DNA from 2 places in the Pseudomonas sp. MDT2-39-1 genome. Region 2 is predicted to be linked to the other one. Evidence: predicted binding sites of a transcription regulator. Region 2 holds the regulator's gene; the other holds the start of a gene.
What was found. Region 2 encodes FliA, which starts transcription of late flagellar genes. Its sites were predicted from a motif close to CTAAAGTTTNNNNNNNNNNNGCCGNTAA; they were not measured.

Region 1: a site for FliA is predicted at 7,698-7,725, ahead of ACYZTM_RS15955 (methyl-accepting chemotaxis protein). Genes of this name have one in related genera too.

What each region holds. Positions count from the first base shown of each region.
Region 1 covers NZ_CM142716.1:3,344,310-3,353,415, reverse strand. Annotated here, with positions in the region: gene ACYZTM_RS15975 (DUF3050 domain-containing protein) at 1-711, shown strand, start outside; gene ACYZTM_RS15970 (diiron oxygenase) at 708-1,637, shown strand; gene ACYZTM_RS15965 (non-ribosomal peptide synthetase) at 1,651-5,061, shown strand; gene ACYZTM_RS15960 (SRPBCC family protein) at 5,089-5,556, shown strand; gene ACYZTM_RS15955 (methyl-accepting chemotaxis protein) at 5,702-7,582, opposite strand; gene ACYZTM_RS15950 (sigma-70 family RNA polymerase sigma factor) at 7,885-8,385, shown strand; gene ACYZTM_RS15945 (FecR domain-containing protein) at 8,385-9,106, shown strand, end outside.
Region 2 covers NZ_CM142716.1:5,056,789-5,065,894, forward strand. Annotated here, with positions in the region: gene flhA (flagellar biosynthesis protein FlhA) at 1-1,289, shown strand, start outside; gene flhF (flagellar biosynthesis protein FlhF) at 1,301-2,635, shown strand; gene fleN (flagellar synthesis regulator FleN) at 2,752-3,582, shown strand; gene fliA (RNA polymerase sigma factor FliA) at 3,579-4,319, shown strand; gene ACYZTM_RS23685 (chemotaxis response regulator CheY) at 4,487-4,858, shown strand; gene ACYZTM_RS23690 (protein phosphatase CheZ) at 4,881-5,669, shown strand; gene ACYZTM_RS23695 (chemotaxis protein CheA) at 5,723-7,951, shown strand; gene ACYZTM_RS23700 (protein-glutamate methylesterase/protein-glutamine glutaminase) at 8,001-9,106, shown strand, end outside.

The DNA.
Region 1 (9,106 bases), 1.7 Mb from region 2:
GAAATACATTCACTGTCGGTACTTCAACGTTTCATGGAAAGCCATGTTTTTGCGGTGTGGGATTTCATGTCGCTGACCAAGCGTCTGCAACAGGAACTGACCTGCGTTCAACTGCCCTGGCTGCCGCCGCGAGATCCGCAGGCCGCGCGTCTTATCAATGAGATTGTGCTGGGTGAAGAGTCCGATGATCGTCCGGCCCAGGGTCATTACAGTCATTTTGAGTTGTACCTGGATGCGATGCGCGAAGTCGGTGCCAGCACGGTCGCTGTCGAACGCTTCGTGGCGTTGCAACAAGAAGGTGTGAGTTACGACGTGGCGTTGCAAAGCGTTGATGTCGATCCGGCGGCCGCGCAGTTCGTGCGGCACACCTTGCACACCGCGCTGCATGCGCCGGGACACAGTGTTGCCGCTGCGTTTCTGCATGGTCGTGAGAGCGTTATTCCGCAGATGTTCCAGCGGATTCTCGACGACTGGGGCATTGGCATCGAGCAAGCGCCGACCTTCCGGTACTACCTGGAACGGCACATCGAAGTCGACTCTGAGGACCACGGCCCGGCAGCAGAAAAACTCCTCGCACGGCTGGTCGATGGCGATTCGCAACGCGAAGAAGACGTCTACGCCAGCGCCATCGCCGCCGTGGAAAGCCGCATCGCCCTGTGGGACGGCTTGCGCCTGAGCATGAGCGAACCTATGCCTGAGGTGAGCGCATGAACGCCGCCGACTACCAGTCCTTCGCCGACGCCTGGGAGAGCCGCGCCACCATCCGCACGCGGCCCCGGCGGGTGCTGGAGAACGATGACAAGCTGATCTATCCGTTGAGCCGCCAGCCACTGGTGTTGAGTGAAACCTTCCTGCGCGAATGCCCGGAACAACGGGACTTTGCGCTGGTGCAGACGCTCTACAAATTCATCAACGACGTGGTGATTTTCGAAACCGAGATCGTCGACAAGACCGCCCGCAGCATCGCCAAGAATCGCTTCGCCGTGGCGTTCCCGTTTGCCTGTCGGTATGACGCCATGACCGTGGTGGTGGACGAGGATTACCACGCGCTGGTGGCGATGGATTTCATGCAGCAGACCGTCGCCATGACCGGCATCACGCCGATCCAGCTGCCGGATGAAATCGAGCTGAGCCGGGCAATTCCGGCGGCCGTGGCCCTCGCACCGGAACACCTGCGCAGCGCCGTGGAACTGATCTGCGTGGCCATCGCCGAGAACACCGTGACCGGCGATGTGGCAGCGTTCGCCAAGGACGACACGGTCAAGCAATCGATCAAGGGCCTGATGGCCGACCACTTGCTGGACGAGGGCCGCCACTCCGGGTTCTGGTCGCGGATGGTGCGCATCTACTGGCACACCGCGAGCGAAGACGACCGCCAGCGGATCGCACAGATTCTGCCGGTGTTCATCGGCCATTACCTGACCAACGACATCCAGAAGTCCTTCGACTTCCGCTTGATCGAATCCTTGCAGATCAGCGACTCGGCACGCCAGGCACTCAAGAACGAAATCTCGGGGATGGCCTTCCCGATCAATCGTCATCACCCGCTGGTCGCCAACATCGTGCGGTTTTTCCGCAGCAGTTCGCTGCTCGATTCGCCGTGCGTGCAAGACGCCCTCAGCGACTACCTGGTTTAACGAGGAGAACATCATGAGACGTCTCGACATTCTGCTCATTGGGCAAAGCCAGGCCTTGACCGACCTGGCGCTGGAACTTGAACAGCATGGTCATTCGCTGGTGCGGCTTGGGGCATTCGACGAGCTGCCGTCATTTGATCTGCTGATCGACGACGCTAGCCAAGCGTTTTCAGTCCTGAGTGATGCGCCGCAACTGACATTGCAACTGGACGTCGGCGAGTCAGGCATCTGCGGGCTGCCGCCGATAGACCTGCTGTGCATGCACGGATCAAGACTGTTCACTCGCGTGCCGATTGCCGATGAAACCTCGGGAAACGGCCAGGCATTGCGCCTGCGAGCTGTGGCGGAACTGGTGGATCACGTCGCGCTGCTGGTCAGCCGCTTCTCCCGGGATGAAGGGTATTTTCTGCACGCCGAGCCGGCAGCGGCGGCTCACTTCGAGCGGCTGGAAAACCTGCAATTTCTAGAGGGTCTGGCGTTCGTCCATCAACTCAACAACACAGCTCAACCGTGGCTGCAGCACCTCGCCCGGATCCCGATGATCGAGCGCCTCGAACAGCGCTTCATCGAGTCCGCCGAACGTCCCGCGCTCAACATCGACGGCACCTCGGTCAGCTATCGGCAATTGCACGCCCACAGCCGCGCGATCCAGCAGCGTTTGCTGCCATTGCTCGCTCAGCATCAAGGACCGTTGGTGGTCGGGATTTGCATGCCGAAATGCAGTGCGCTGTATGCGGGGATCCTGGCGATTCTGGGCAGTGGCGCGGTGTACTTGCCGCTGGAGCCGAGCCATCCGCTGCAACGTCAGCAGTACATCCTTTCGAATGCCGGAGCGGTGTTGTTGTTACATGACGGCCAACATCCCCTCGCCGACGAAATGCAGGGCCTGGACATCAGCCGTATCGACTGCGCTGACATCGACCTCGGCCAACCCTTGATGCGCCAGCGACCCGACCTCGATGCGCCCTGCATGGCGCTCTACACCTCGGGCACCACCGGGCATCCCAAAGGGGTATTGCTCAGCCAGGCCAACCTCGCGCACTTCACCGCGTGGTACGCCGACTATGTACAGCTGACCGAGCACAGTCGGGCCTTGCAGTTTTCGTCGTTGAGTTTCGACTCGTCGCTGATCGATATTTTCCCGACCCTGCTTCAGGGCGCCGAGCTTATCGTGCCGAGCGACGACCAGCGCCGCGATCCCTTGCAACTGGTCGAGCTGATCCGCCATCAACGCCTCAGTCACGCGTTTTTACCGCCGGCACTGTTAAGCATTCTGCCGCTGGATCAGCTGCAGGTTCTGGATCATGTGATGACCGGCGGCGACGTCTGCGAGCCCTATGTCATCGAGCAGCTCACCCGTCAGGGCAACCTCTACAACCTCTATGGCCCGACCGAAGCCACGGTGCTGATCACCGCGCGTCAGCTACGCGCCGGCGACAGCAACCGCACACTCGGGGCACCGATTGCCAACAGCCAGGTGCTGATTCTCGACGAGGGGTTTCAACCGGTGACCGAGCAGACCGTCGGTGAGTTGTACATCGCCGGGCCAGGGGTGTGCCTGGGTTATCTGAACAACCCGCAGCAGACTGCCGAGCGTTACCTGGACTTGAATCTGCCGGACGGCCAGAGCCTGCGCGCCTACCGTACCGGCGACATGGCGAAATGGACCGCCGACGGAGTCGAGCTGTGCGGACGGCGGGACAATCAGGTGAAGATCCGCGGCTTTCGGGTCGAGCCGGAAGAGATCGAACGCTGCCTGCGTGACAGTCAGTTGTACCGTCAGGTGGCGGTGGTCATCGACAGTCAGCGACGAATTCTGGCCTTTCTCGCACAACCTCAGGAGGAACAACCGGGCGTCGCTCGCGAAGCCTTGAAGGCTCACTCGACGCAGTTTTTACCGGACTACATGCAACCCATTGCCTGGACCGAACTGCCGAGCATGCCGTTCGCCAGCAACGGCAAAGTCGACCGCAAAGCCCTGCTGGCAATGCCGGTGAATGTTGCCGAAAACACCACGCGGCGCTTGCCCACCAGTGCCGATGAAACGCTGTTGCTGGTGATCTGGGCCGAGCTGCTGGAGCTGCCGGCCAGCGATATTTCGACCGACGAAAGCTTCTTCAATCTGGGCGGCCATTCGATTCTGTTGTCGCGGATGCTGCTGCGATTGCGTGAAGAATTCGGCCGCAGCATCTCGATCAACCGCTTCATTGAATTGCCGACGATTACGAAGTTGGCAACGTTGGTGCGAGGCTCCGGTACCGAGGAAGTCCTGAGCGCGCAGGCACTGGCGGATGCCTTCCGCGAGCTGGATATTCAGCCGCTGCCCATCAGCCGCATGGGCGATGTGCACAAGGTGATCGTCACCGGCGCCAACAGTTTTGTCGGGGTGCACATCGTCGAGGCGTTGCTGGCGTGGGGCGTCAGTGAAGTCGCCTGCCTGGTGCGCGATGGTGGCGGGCAATCGGCGGCAGAGCGCTTCGCTCATGCACTACGGGAAAACCGTCTGGAGCATCTGGACCTGAGTCGGGTGCAGGTTTACGCGGCGGATATTGCGCACCCGGCATTGGGTCTCGATGCGGACGTTTACGAACGCCTCGACCGGGAGTTCGGCGCGTTGGTGCACAACGCCGCCAACGTCAACCACGTGCTCGATTACGAGTCGCTGGCGCGGGACAACGTCGAGCCGATTTTCGAATGCCTTCGGCTGTGCGAGGGGCGCAGCAAGAAGATCTTCAATTTCGTCTCCACGCTGTCGGCGTCCAGCACGATTGCCGACGATGGCCGGGTGCTGGAGTTGCCCGCCGCGCAGACTCCGCCGATCTACATCAAGAACGGCTACAACCTGTCCAAATGGGTCGGCGAACGAATCCTCGAACGGGCGCGCGAGCGCGGGGTGCGGGTCAATCTTTATCGACCCGGCAACATCAGTTTCAACAGCCTGACCGGCGTCTGTCAGCCGCATAAAAATCGCTTGATGCTGATGCTCAAGGGCTCGATCCAGCTCGGCCAGGTGCCGGAGTTCGCGCTGAACTTCGACCTGATGCCGGTGGACTTTCTCGCCCGCTTCATCGCCTTCCACGCCAGCCGTTATTCGCCTGAAAAAGCGGTGTTCAACCTGCACAACCCCGAACCTTTGAGCTGGGACGATTACGTCGCGTCATTCCGTGAGGCTGGCCGGGAGTTTGCCATGGTCAGCGTGTCCGACTGGCAGCAGCAACTGGGCCGGGTCGACAGCGACAACGCGCTGTTCGGCGTGCTCGGTTTCTACCTCAACGGGTTCGAGGAAGACATCGGCGACATCTCGATGATCGGCCACGACAACGCCCAGGCGGGCGTTCGGCAGATGGGCGCGCACTACCCGGAAAAATCCCCAGCGCTGCTGCGTCGCGGCTGCGACTACCTCAAAGAAATCAATTTCATCTGATTCACTCAAACCCAATGGAGCAAGACCATGAGCACTCTGCAACCCGATACCCTGATCAAAAACCCTCAAGGCTGCCACGTCGTGTCTTCAGTAGAAGTGCCGGCTGACTCAGCGAAGGTCTGGGCGGTGGTCGGCAACTTTGCCGGCTTCGATCAATTCATTCCGGCGCTGTCGCACATCGAGATGACGGGCGAAGGCGTGTCGTCGCTGCGCAAGAAATTTTTCAAGGACGGTAACCTGGTGGTCGAGCAACTCAACTCGCGGGATGACCAGGCGTTGAACATGACGTGGACCACGATTTACAACACGCTGGGCGTGGCCAATTTGTGGGCGGCGATGAGTGTTGAGCCGCTGGGTGCGGGCCAGTCGCGGGCGACCTGGACCATCATTGCCGAACCGGCGCAGGGGGGTGATGAGGCGTTGCCGGGGTTCAAAGATTTTGTGCAGGGGTTTGCGGATGATGCGATGAATAATGTGTTGAAGCTGTTTGCGTAGGGCTTTGGTTTGGCGGTGACTTTTCTACCGCTTTCGCGAGCAAGCCCGCTACCACATTTTGACCGGTTTGCCTCGGAAGGAATGCGGTCGAATGTGGGAGCGGGCTTGCTCGCGAAGAACCATAACGCAGTAGAACTGACCTGAATCAGATCTTGAAGCTATCCACCAACTGCTTCAACCGGTTCGCCTGCAACGACAACGCATCGCAATCCTTCAACGTTTCATTGAGGTTGGCCACGCTCTGCTGGTTCAGCAAGTTGATCTGGTTGACGTCGACGTTGAGGGTTTCCACCACGGCGGTCTGCTCTTCGGTCGCCGCGGCCACCGACTGGTTCATGCCGTCGATTTCGCCGATACGCTGGGTCACGCTGACCAGTCGCAGACCTGCCTGGTTTGCCACTTCGACAGTCTCTTCGCTGGAGACCTGACTGGCGTTCATGGTCGTCACGGCCTCGCGAGAACCGATCTGCAGCGAAGTGATCATCTTGTGGATCTCTTCCGCCGACTCCTGCGTGCGATGCGCCAGGTTGCGCACTTCGTCCGCCACCACCGCAAAACCACGGCCGGCCTCACCGGCACGCGCCGCTTCGATGGCGGCGTTGAGCGCGAGCAAGTTGGTCTGCTGAGAGATGCCTTTGATCACATCCAGAATATGCCCAATGTTGTCAGTGCTGGCGTTCAGGGTTTCGATCTGGGTGCAGGACAGGCTGATTTTCTGCGACAGTTCGGTCATGGCCAGGATGGTTTTCTCCACCACCTGACGACCGTCGTCCGCCTGCTCGCTCGCGCCGCTGGCATGCTGCGAAGCATCGGCAGCATTGCGGGCGATTTCCTGAGTAGCGGCGCCCAGTTGGTTGATCGCCGCCGCCACGCTGTTGGTACGCGCGCTTTGTTCGTCGGAACCGACGATCGAGGCGTTGGACGATGCCATCACCCGTTGCGACAAATCGTGCACCTGACGGGTCGCCGAAGACACTTCAGAAATCGATGCGTGAATCCGCTCCACGAATTGGTTGAACGAACCGCCCAACTCGCCGAATTCGTCTTTGCTTTCCACGGCCAGACGACGGGTCAGGTCACCTTCACCCTGGGCGATGTCCTGCATCGCGCGGCCCATGGTGGTCAGCGGACGCATCAGCACGTTGATCAGCAAACTCAGCAGCACTGCAATAACGCTGACGGCGATGAACATTGCGATCAGCGCCGAGGTGCGGAATTGGCTCAGTGGTGCGTAGGCCTTGTCCTTGTCGATCGACAGACCGATGTACCACTCGGCATTCGGCAAACCGCTCACCGGGGTGAACGAGAGGATGCGGTCCTGCTTGTTCAGGGTGACGTCCTGATTGCCCTTCTCGATGCGCACGCCCGAATTTGGATAAATGTCCTTCAGGTTTTTCATCACCTGGTCTTTGTCCGGGCTGACGATCACCTGACCGTCAGCGCTGACCAGGAACGCGTGGCCGATGCCACCGAAGTCCACCGAGTTGATGATCTTCACCAGGGTTTCCAGGCTCAGGTCACCGCCGACCACACCGAGCAATTCGCCGTTCTTCTTCACCGGCATCGCGATGGTCACCACCAAACCACCGACGGCGGCCATATACGGCGGCGTCAGCATGGTCTTGTCGGCAGCCACGGCTTGTTTGTACCAGGGACGCTGACGCGGATCGTAACCGTCCGGCATCTTCGCGTCGGGGCGTTGCGTGAACACGCCATTGGCCTGGCCAACGTAGGTGAACTGGAAGTTCGAGGTGAAGGCTGGTTGATCAACCAGACCTGGCAGGTCCGCGTTGGCGCCTTGATGAGCGACGTTCTGTGCGAGGTTTTCCAGCACCAGCACACGGCCGCTCATCCAGTTAAGCACGCTGCTGGCGGTCAGATCGCCGGCTTGCTGGACGGAGGATTCGAGGTTTTGCCGGATGGTGTTTCGCTGCAGATAGTCGTTGTACAAAGTGAACAACGCAAAAGCCAGCACCACGACGCCAGAGGCGGCCAGAAGGATTTTATGGCTGAATTTGAGATTCATTTCATGGGACTTCTTATGCAAAAAGTGGGGATGCGTTCCAGGTGCAACATTCCATGTAACAGCGCAGGCGGCATTCTTCGTCCGCTCTACTTTGGTGCACGCATGTCTCACCAGTCTGTCGGCACGAGTCGGAGAAATCTTAGGGGTTTGTAAGAAAAGCCCGGCATTCCCGCCGAACGGCATGCTAGAGCGGTTGAATAGCATTTTTGTGATGACGGTTGTTCGCCCGGCAGTTGCAAATTCCGTGACCCTTGATGACAATGCGACTAATTATCATTTGTGACGTTCGGGCTGTCGCGTTCATGTCCTCACCTGAGTTTGCAGTACAGACGCTTTACAGTAGCCATCACGGTTGGCTCAACGCGTGGCTGCGCGCTCGATTAGGCAATGCAGCCGATGCGGCAGACCTGGCGCAGGACACCTTCGTGCGCCTGTTGCAAAGAACCGAACGCCTGGAACTCAAGGCGCCCCGCGCCTTTTTGCGAACCATCGCCCGTGGCTTGGTCATCGACCATTGGCGCCGTGAGGAAATCGAGCGCGCCTACCTGGAAACCATCGCTCGCTTGCCCGAAGCCCACACCCCGAGTGCCGAGGCGCGGGCGCTGGTGCTCGAATTGCTGGAAAGCATCGCCCGCATGCTTGAAGGCCTGAAGCCGAAAGTGCGTCAGGCATTTCTGCTGGCGCAGTGCGAAGGACTTACCCACAAGCAGATTGCCGGGCAGATGGGCTTGTCCATGCGTTCGGTGGAGCGTTATGTCGCTGATGCGCTGTATCACTGCTACGTCTTGCGGTATGAAGCGTGATGTCTGTGGATAACTCGTCACTTCACCGGCGCGGCGAACCTCATCAGCAGGTGGTCAAACAGGCCATCAATTGGCTGCTGCGGCTGCGCAACAACGCGGCCAATCCGAGGTTGCGCCAGCAATGCGATGTCTGGCGCGCAGAGCATTTTGAACACGAACTGGCTTGGCAGCGGGCGCAGTCCCTGCAAGCAGAGTTGAGCAGCAATCTGCGCGCGGTGCCCGGCGCCCAAGTCGCGTTCAACACGCTGGAAAACAGCGCTCAGGGATTGGGACGACGACAGGCTCTGAAGTTGCTGTCGGGCGCATTACTGATGGGTTCTGCGGCATGGCTGGGCAAGGATGCGGTAGGTTGGCAGCAGTGGACCGCCGACTTCGCAACCGCCACCGGCGAGCGACGTGGTTTCCAATTGCCCGACGGCACCCGCCTGGAGCTCAACACCGCCAGCGCGGTGGATCTCGATTACACCGCGCAGCAACGGCTGATCAAACTGACGCGCGGCGAAATCATCGTGACCTGCGGCGGGATCGACGAAGCGTCTTCATTTGATCGACCGTTGCGGGTGCACAGTCGTCACGGCGTGTATGAAGGTGTGGGGGCGCGGTTCATCCTGCGTCAGGAGGATGACTGCACACGCCTCAGTGTCACCAGCGGCATGGTCGCGATTCATTCGCCACGGGCCGCCGACGGTGAGCCGATTCGGGTACAGGCCGGACAGAGTTA
Region 2 (9,106 bases):
TCAATCGCCAGATGTTCGCCTCGCCGAAAGCGTTGGCAGTGGCGGCGGGTATTATGGCGGTCATGGGCCTGGTGCCCGGCATGCCGCACTTCTCCTTTCTCAGCATGGCGGCCGTGGCGGCCGGCGGTGCGTACCTGTTCTGGAAGAAGCAGAACGTGGTCAAGGTTCAAGCCCTGCAAGAGGTCAAGCGTCAACAGGAGCTGCTGCCATCCCCGGCTCGCGCCCAGGAAACCAAGGAGCTGGGCTGGGACGACGTGACCCCGATCGACATGATCGGCCTGGAAGTCGGATACCGGCTGATTCCGCTGGTGGACCGCAACCAGGGCGGTCAGTTGCTGGCGCGGATCAAGGGTGTGCGCAAGAAGCTGTCGCAAGATCTGGGCTTCCTGATGCCGACTGTGCATATCCGTGACAACCTCGACCTGGCACCGAGTGCCTATCGCCTGACCCTGATGGGGGTGATCCTGGCCGAAGCGGAGATTTACCCGGATCGCGAACTGGCGATCAATCCGGGGCAGGTCTACGGGACGCTCAACGGCATTACCGCCAAAGATCCGGCTTTCGGTCTGGAGGCGGTCTGGATCGAAATCAGCCAGCGTGCCCAGGCGCAATCCCTCGGTTACACCGTGGTCGATGCCAGTACGGTCGTGGCCACCCACTTGAACCAGATTCTGTACAAGCACTCCAGCGAACTGATCGGTCACGAAGAAGTCCAGCAACTCATGCAATTGCTGGCCAAAAGCTCACCGAAACTGGCCGAAGAGCTGGTGCCGGGTGTGGTGTCTCTGTCGCAGCTGCTGAAAGTTTTGCAGGCTTTGCTGGCCGAACAGGTGCCAGTACGGGACATCCGCAGCATTGCCGAGGCCATCGCCAACAATGCCGCCAAGAGTCAAGATACTGCCGCGTTGGTGGCCGCCGTGCGCGTCGGCGTATCCCGCGCAATCGTCCAAAGCATTGTAGGGACTGACTCCGAGCTACCAGTTATCACTCTGGAGCCAAGGTTGGAACAGATATTGCTCAATAGTCTTCAGAAGGCAGGACAAGGCTCGGAAGAGGGCGTTCTGCTGGAGCCAAGCATGGCTGAGAAACTGCAACGCTCGTTGATCGATGCGGCGCAGCGTCAGGAAATGCAAGGTCAACCGGTGATTCTGCTGGTGGCCGGTCCGGTTCGCGCGATGCTTTCGCGATTCGGCCGACTGGCAGTCCCGGGTTTGCATGTGTTGGCTTACCAGGAAATTCCTGACAACAAGCAAGTGACCATCGTTGCGACAGTAGGGCCCAACGGCTGAGGTAGTGGTTTATGCAAGTTAAGCGTTTTTTCGCCGCCGATATGCGTCAGGCCATGAAACTGGTTCGTGATGAGCTGGGCGCTGATGCCGCCATTATTGGCAATCGCCGGATTGCCGGTGGTGTCGAGCTGACGGCTGCCCTGGATTACAAATTGTCTGCGCTGGCCCCGCGTGTTCCGAACATGGAACTCGAGGACGAGCTGCGCAAGACCCAGTCGCGGATTGTCACCGCCCAGGCCGAATTGAGCTTGCGTGGCGAAGGCGAAACCGAAGGCGACAAGACCACCAATCGCCAGTTATTCGCCGGCCTGCCGTTGACCGCCGCCGAGCCGCTGATCGAGCCGACGTATGCCGAACCTCGTCGCTCCGCTCCAGCCCCTGCGCCAGCCGCTGGCGGTGTGGACCCGCGTGCATTCGACTCGATGCGTTTCGAACTCAACAGCCTGCGCGAACTGATGGAAGTGCAACTCGGCTCCCTGGCCTGGAATCAGCTGCAAGGCAGCCGTCCGGCCCAGGCCAACCTCTGGCGTCGCCTGCAACGCATCGGCCTGTCCGGCCCGTTGTCCCGCGACTTGCTGGCGATGATTACCGACATTGAAGAACCCCGTCAGGCCTGGCGTATGTTGCTGGCGCACTTGGCGCGGATGATCGCCACACCGGAAGTCGAGCCACTGGAAGAGGGCGGCGTGATTGCCATGGTCGGCCCTGCCGGCATGGGCAAGACCACCACTCTGGCCAAGCTCGCGGCCCGCTACGTTCTGAAATATGGCGCGCAAAACATCGCGCTGGTGAGCATGGACAGCTACCGTATTGGTGCTCAGGAGCAACTCAAGACTCTGGGCCGGATCCTCAACGTGTCGGTAACTCACGTCGATCCGGGGCAATCGCTGGTGCAGGCGCTGGATCCCTTGCTGCGCAAACGCGTGGTGCTGATCGATACCGCGGGTCTTCAGGCCAGCGATCCGGCACTGCGCATGCAGCTCGAAAGCCTGGCCGGACGTGGCATCAAGTCAAAAAATTATCTGGTGTTGGCAACCACCAGCCAGAAACAGGTCCTAACGGCCGCTTATCACAGTTACAAACGCTGCGGTCTCGCTGGCTGCATCCTGACTAAACTGGATGAAACGGCATGCCTGGGCGAGGTGTTAAGCCTGGCCATCAGTCATGAATTACCGGTGGCCTACCTGACCGATGGCCCGCGGATTCCGGATGATTTGCATCTGCCGCGTCGTCATCAGTTGGTCAGTCGCGCCGTAAGCGTGCAAATGCAAGAAGAACCCAGCGAAGAAGCCATGGCTGACATGTTCGCTGATATTTACCACAGCCCGACCAAGCAGGTTGGCTGAGGTACTAATGAACAGTTTTTGTACCTACATCGATGGTCTGCCATGCATTGTTCAGTTTATGAGCGCGCAGCCAGTAATGTGGCCTCCGTCTATGCAAGACAAGGTAAAGAAATAACATGGGCAGCATGCATCCCGTACAGGTGATCGCGGTGACCGGCGGCAAAGGTGGCGTCGGGAAGACTAACGTGTCAGTGAACTTGTCCCTGGCTCTAGCTGAGCTCGGCCGGCGCGTCATGCTGCTGGACGCTGATCTGGGGCTGGCGAACGTCGACGTCCTGTTGGGGCTGACACCCAAACGTACCCTGGCCGACGTGATCGAAGGCCGCTGTGAGCTGCGCGACGTTCTGTTGCAGGGCCCCGGCGGTATTCGCATCGTCCCGGCCGCGTCCGGCACGCAGAGCATGGTTCATCTGAGCCCGGCTCAACACGCTGGCCTGATCCAGGCGTTCAGCGATATCGGCGACAACCTCGACGTCTTGGTGATCGACACCGCTGCGGGTATTGGTGACTCGGTAGTCAGTTTCGTTCGCGCAGCGCAAGAAGTCTTGCTGGTGGTGTGTGACGAGCCGACCTCGATCACGGATGCCTACGCGCTGATCAAACTGCTGAACCGCGATTACGGCATGAACCGCTTCCGCGTCCTGGCCAACATGGCCCAGAGCCCGCAGGAAGGTCGCAACCTGTTCGCCAAGTTGACCAAGGTCACGGACCGCTTCCTCGACGTCGCCTTACAATACGTCGGCGCGGTGCCTTATGACGAAAGCGTGCGTAAAGCGGTGCAGAAGCAGCGCGCCGTCTATGAAGCCTTTCCGCGCTCCAAGTGCTCCCTGGCGTTCAAGGCCATTGCACAGAAGGTCGATACCTGGCCGTTGCCTGCCAACCCGCGTGGGCACCTGGAGTTTTTCGTCGAGCGCCTCGTGCAACAAACGGCAGGACCGGTGTTATGACAGCCAGCGGTTACAACCTCTACAAGAAGTCGGCACGTGACGCGCAGTACGAGCTGATCGAGCGTTACGCGCCACTGGTCAAACGCATTGCTTACCACTTGCTGGCCCGTCTGCCGGCCAGTGTTCAGGTTGAAGACCTGATCCAGGCCGGGATGATCGGCCTGCTTGAAGTATCGACCAAATATGACGCCAGCAAAGGCGCGAGTTTCGAGACGTACGCGGGCATTCGAATCCGCGGCGCGATGCTCGATGAAGTACGCAAGGGGGACTGGGCGCCACGTTCGGTTCACCGCAATACCCGCATGGTCAGCGACGCCATTCGCTCGATTGAAGCTAAAACCGGTCGTGACGCTAAAGATCATGAGGTTGCGGCCGAACTCCAATTGAGTCTCGACGATTATTACGGGATTTTGAACGACACCCTGGGCAGCCGGTTATTCAGTTTCGACGATCTGTTGCAGGACGGCGAACACGAAGGGCTGCACGAGGATGGCGCGAGTGCACATCTGGAGCCGTCACGCGATCTGGAAGATGAACGCTTCCAGGCAGCGCTGGCGGACGCGATTGCCAATTTGCCGGAGCGTGAGCGACTGGTGTTGGCGCTGTACTACGACGAAGAGCTGAACCTCAAGGAAATCGGTGAGGTCCTGGGGGTCAGCGAGTCTCGGGTCAGCCAGTTACACAGCCAGTGCGCGGCCCGTTTGCGGGGGCGTTTGGGGGAGTGGCGAGCGCGCTGAGGGCAGTGTGGGGACACTGCGAACGAGGCCGGTGTGGTGTTGAACTGCACCGGTCGCGATCTGTTGTGCTCCATACAGACATCGAGTGCATTGCCGGATTGATTGAAATGGCGCGTCCAGGTGCTGGGCGCGTTTAAGACTGCTTGGAGGTCGAATTGGACAAGAACATGAAAATCCTCATCGTTGATGACTTCTCAACGATGCGGCGGATCATAAAAAACCTGTTGCGTGACCTTGGGTTCACCAACACGGTCGAGGCCGACGATGGCATTACAGCCATTCCGGTTCTCAACAGCGGGAGCATCGACTTTCTGGTAACGGACTGGAACATGCCTGGCATGACCGGTATCGATCTGCTGCGCCACGTGCGCGCCGATGAAAAGCTCAAGCACCTACCGGTGTTGATGGTGACCGCTGAAGCCAAGCGCGAGCAGATCATCGAAGCGGCCCAGGCCGGTGTTAACGGCTATGTGGTCAAACCATTCACGGCCCAGGCGTTGAAAGAAAAAATCGAGAAGATTTTCGAACGCATCGGTTGATCCACTGCGCCACGGGGGAGCTATGGAGCATAAAGAATCTTCACTGGGCGATTTTGAATCGACCCTGAAAAAACACGCGGTCGAACTGGTCGAAAGCCTTGAAAAAGGCAGGTTCGGCGACGCTGTGCAACTTATCCATGAGCTCAATCAGACCCGTGACCGCGGCCTGTATCAGGAAGTGGGCAAGCTCACTCGCGAGCTGCATAGCGCGATCGTCAATTTCCAGATTGACCCGAACATGCCGCAAGCCGAGGAAGTGTCGCAGATCACGGACGCCACCGAGCGCCTGGGGTATGTGGTCAAGCTGACCGAGGCCGCTGCCAACCGCACCATGGACCTGGTGGAGAATTCCACGCCGCTGGTCAACAGCCTGAGCGAAGAAGCCCAGGCGTTGAGCGCGGATTGGGGGCGGTTCATGCGTCGCGAAGTCGGGGCTGAAGAGTTCCGCGAACTGGCCCGGCGCGTCGACGGTTTCCTGACGCGCAGCAGCGAAGACAATCGCACGGTGTCGAGCAACCTCAACGACATTCTGCTGGCCCAGGATTACCAGGACCTCACCGGTCAGGTGATCAAGCGCGTGACCCAATTGGTCACCGAAGTTGAAAGCAACCTGCTCAAGCTCGTGCTCATGGCCAGTCAGGTAGACCGCTTTGCGGGTATCGAACATGACCGTGATGCGATGCTCGCTGAAAAAGATCCGCAAAAACATCTCTCTCAGGGTGAAGGTCCGCAGATTCATGCCGATAAAAGAGAAGACGTTGTGTCCGGTCAGGACGATGTGGACGATTTGTTATCCAGCCTAGGATTTTAGAGTTTTAGCATTTTAGGTTTTTTAGGTTTTTAGACCTCAGGAGCACCCCCTTAATGAGCTTCGGCGCCGATGAAGAGATCCTTCAGGATTTCCTGGTTGAGGCCGGCGAGATTCTAGAGCAACTGTCCGAACAGCTGGTCGAGCTTGAAAGCCGACCGGATGATGCGGACTTGCTCAATGCAATTTTTCGCGGTTTTCACACTGTAAAAGGGGGCGCCGGCTTCCTCCAGCTCAACGAGCTGGTGGAGTGCTGTCACATCGCCGAGAACGTGTTCGACATCCTGCGCAAGGGTGAACGTCGCGTCGACTCGGAACTGATGGACGTGGTTCTCGAAGCGCTGGACGCGGTGAACAGCATGTTCACCGAAGTTCGCGAACGCAGCCCGATTACGGCTGCCACGCCTGAATTGCTCGCGGCACTGGCCCGTCTGGCCGAGCCGCAAACGGCTGATGAAGCCGCACCGGTTGCTGAAGTGGTCGAAACACCTGCCGCTGAAGAATCGGGTGACATCACCGATAACGAATTCGAACAACTGCTGGACTCGCTGAACGCCGTCAAGGCTCAAGCCGAAGCGCCGGCCGTTGCTCCAGTGGCTGGCGCTGATTCTGCGGCCAGCGACGAAATCACCGATGCCGAGTTCGAGTCGTTGCTCGATCAACTGCACGGCAAAGGCCAGTTCGCCGTCGATGCGGTGGCGGCGCCCGCTGCACCGGCTGCCCCAAAAGCGGCAGGCGACAGCTCCGACATCACCGACGACGAATTCGAAGCATTGCTCGACCAACTGCACGGCAAAGGCAACTTTGCGGTGGATGCGCTGGAGTCGGCCATTGCCTCCGTACCCGCTCCGGCTGCGCCAACCGCTAAAGCGGCTGGCGGTGATCTGATTTCCGATCACGAGTTCGAATCGCTGCTCGACGAATTGCATGGCAAAGGCAAGTTCACTGAAGTCGGCACAGGTACTGCGGTGGCTGCTCCAGCCGCCAAGGCTGTTGCGCCGAAACCCGTCGCCAAAGCGCCCGAGCCTAAAGCCGAAGCGCCGAAGCCTGTTGCTGCTGCACCGGCTCCGGCCCGAACACCGTCCGCTCCACCACCGGAAAAACCGGCCAGCGAAGCCGAGACCACCGTGCGGGTCGATACCGCGCGTCTCGACGAAATCATGAACATGGTTGGCGAGTTGGTACTGGTGCGTAACCGCTTGGTCCGTCTGGGCCTCAACAGCGGCGACGAAGCCATGTCCAAGGCCGTGTCGAACCTCGACGTGGTCACGGCCGACCTGCAAACCGCGGTCATGAAGACGCGGATGCAACCGATCAAGAAAGTTTTCGGGCGCTTCCCGCGTCTCGTTCGCGACCTGGCACGCCAGCTCAAGAAAGAGATCAACCTGGAACTGGTCGGCGAAGAAACCGACCTCGACAAGAACCTCGTTGAGGCCCTGGCCGACCCGCTGGTCCACTTGGTGCGCAACTCGGTCGACCACGGTATCGAAGAGCCGGCCGAGCGCGAAGCGATGGGCAAGCCTCGCAGTGGCAAGGTGATCCTGTCCGCTGAACAGGAAGGCGACCACATCCTGCTGTCCATCTCCGATGACGGCAAAGGCATGGATGCTGACGTGTTGCGCGGCATCGCCGTGAAGAAAGGGTTGATGGACAAGGATGCAGCGGACCGCCTCAGCGAATCCGATTGCTTCAACCTGATCTTCGCCCCGGGTTTTTCGACCAAGACCGAGATCTCCGACGTGTCGGGTCGTGGCGTGGGCATGGACGTGGTGAAAACCAAGATCGCCCAGCTTAACGGCACCATCAATATCTACTCGACCAAGGGCAAAGGCTCGAAGATCGTCATCAAGGTCCCGTTGACCCTGGCGATCATGCCGACGCTGATGGTCATGCTCGGCAACCAGGCGTTCGCGTTCCCGCTGGTGAACGTCAACGAGATCTTCCACCTCGACCTGTCGCGCACCAACGTGGTGGACGGCCAGGAAGTGGTGATCGTGCGGGACAAGGCACTGCCATTGTTCTACCTCAAGCGCTGGCTGGTCAGCTCCGCCGCTCACGAAGAGCAGCGCGAGGGCCATGTGGTGATCCTTTCGGTGGGCACTCAGCGGATCGGCTTCGTCGTCGATCAATTGGTAGGCCAGGAAGAAGTGGTCATCAAGCCATTAGGCAAAATGCTCCAGGGAACCCCGGGCATGTCGGGCGCCACCATTACCGGTGACGGCCGCATTGCGCTGATTCTCGATGTTCCGAGCATGCTCAAGCGTTACGCCGCACGGCGTATTTGATTCTGGTGGGGCGGGGCGACAGAGCCTCGCTCCGTCTAACGGAGTGTTTATGGCAGTCAAAGTCCTGGTGGTGGACGATTCGGGGTTTTTCCGCCGCCGCGTCTCGGAAATTCTTTCAGCGGATCCGAATATCCAGGTCGTCGGTACGGCGACCAACGGAAAAGAGGCGATCGATCAGGCGCTGGCCCTCAAGCCAGACGTGATCACCATGGACTACGAGATGCCAATGATGGATGGCATCACGGCCGTGCGGCATATCATGCAGCGCTGCCCGACCCCGGTATTGATGTTCTCCTCGCTGACTCATGAAGGTGCTCGGGTAACCCTCGATGCGCTGGACGCCGGTGCGGTGGATTTCCTGCCGAAGAATTTCGAAGACATCTCCCGTAACCCGGAGAAGGTCAAACAGCTGCTGTGCGAGAAGATTCTCAGCATCTCGCGCAGTAACCGTCGCGCCAACACCTACAGCGCACCGGCCCCGGTCGCCGCGCCAGCCCCGACGCCTGCGCCTTCGAGCGTCAGCAGTTACGGCAGCAGCGCGCCTGCGCGTCCGGCAGCGGCACCGATTCCGGCGCGTACTTACGCACCTGCCTCGTCGTCGCCAGCGCCGAAACGCAAAGCCTACAAATTGGTCGCCATCGGTACGTCCACTGGCGGCCCGGTTGCCTTGCAGCGGGTTCTGACCCAATTGCCGGCCAATTTCCCCGCCCCCATCGTATTGATCCAGCATATGCCGGCCGCCTTCACCAAGGCCTTCGCCGAACGTCTGGACAAGCTCTGCCGCATCAGCGTCAAGGAAGCCGAGGATGGCGACATCCTGCGTCCGGGCCTGGCGCTGCTGGCGCCGGGTGGCAAGCAAATGATGATCGACGGCCGTGGTGCGGTGAAAATCCTCCCCGGCGACGAGCGCTTGAACTACAAGCCGTGCGTGGACATTACCTTCGGTTCCGCGGCCAAGACCTACGGTGACAAAGTTCTGGCGGTCGTGTTGACCGGCATGGGCGCCGACGGTCGTGAAGGCGCGCGCCTGCTCAAGCAGGGCGGCAGTGCGATCTGGGCTCAGGATGAAGCCAGCTGCGTGATCTACGGCATGCCGATGGCCATCGTCAAAGCCGAACTCGCCGACGCGATCTACGGTCTGGACGATATAGGCAG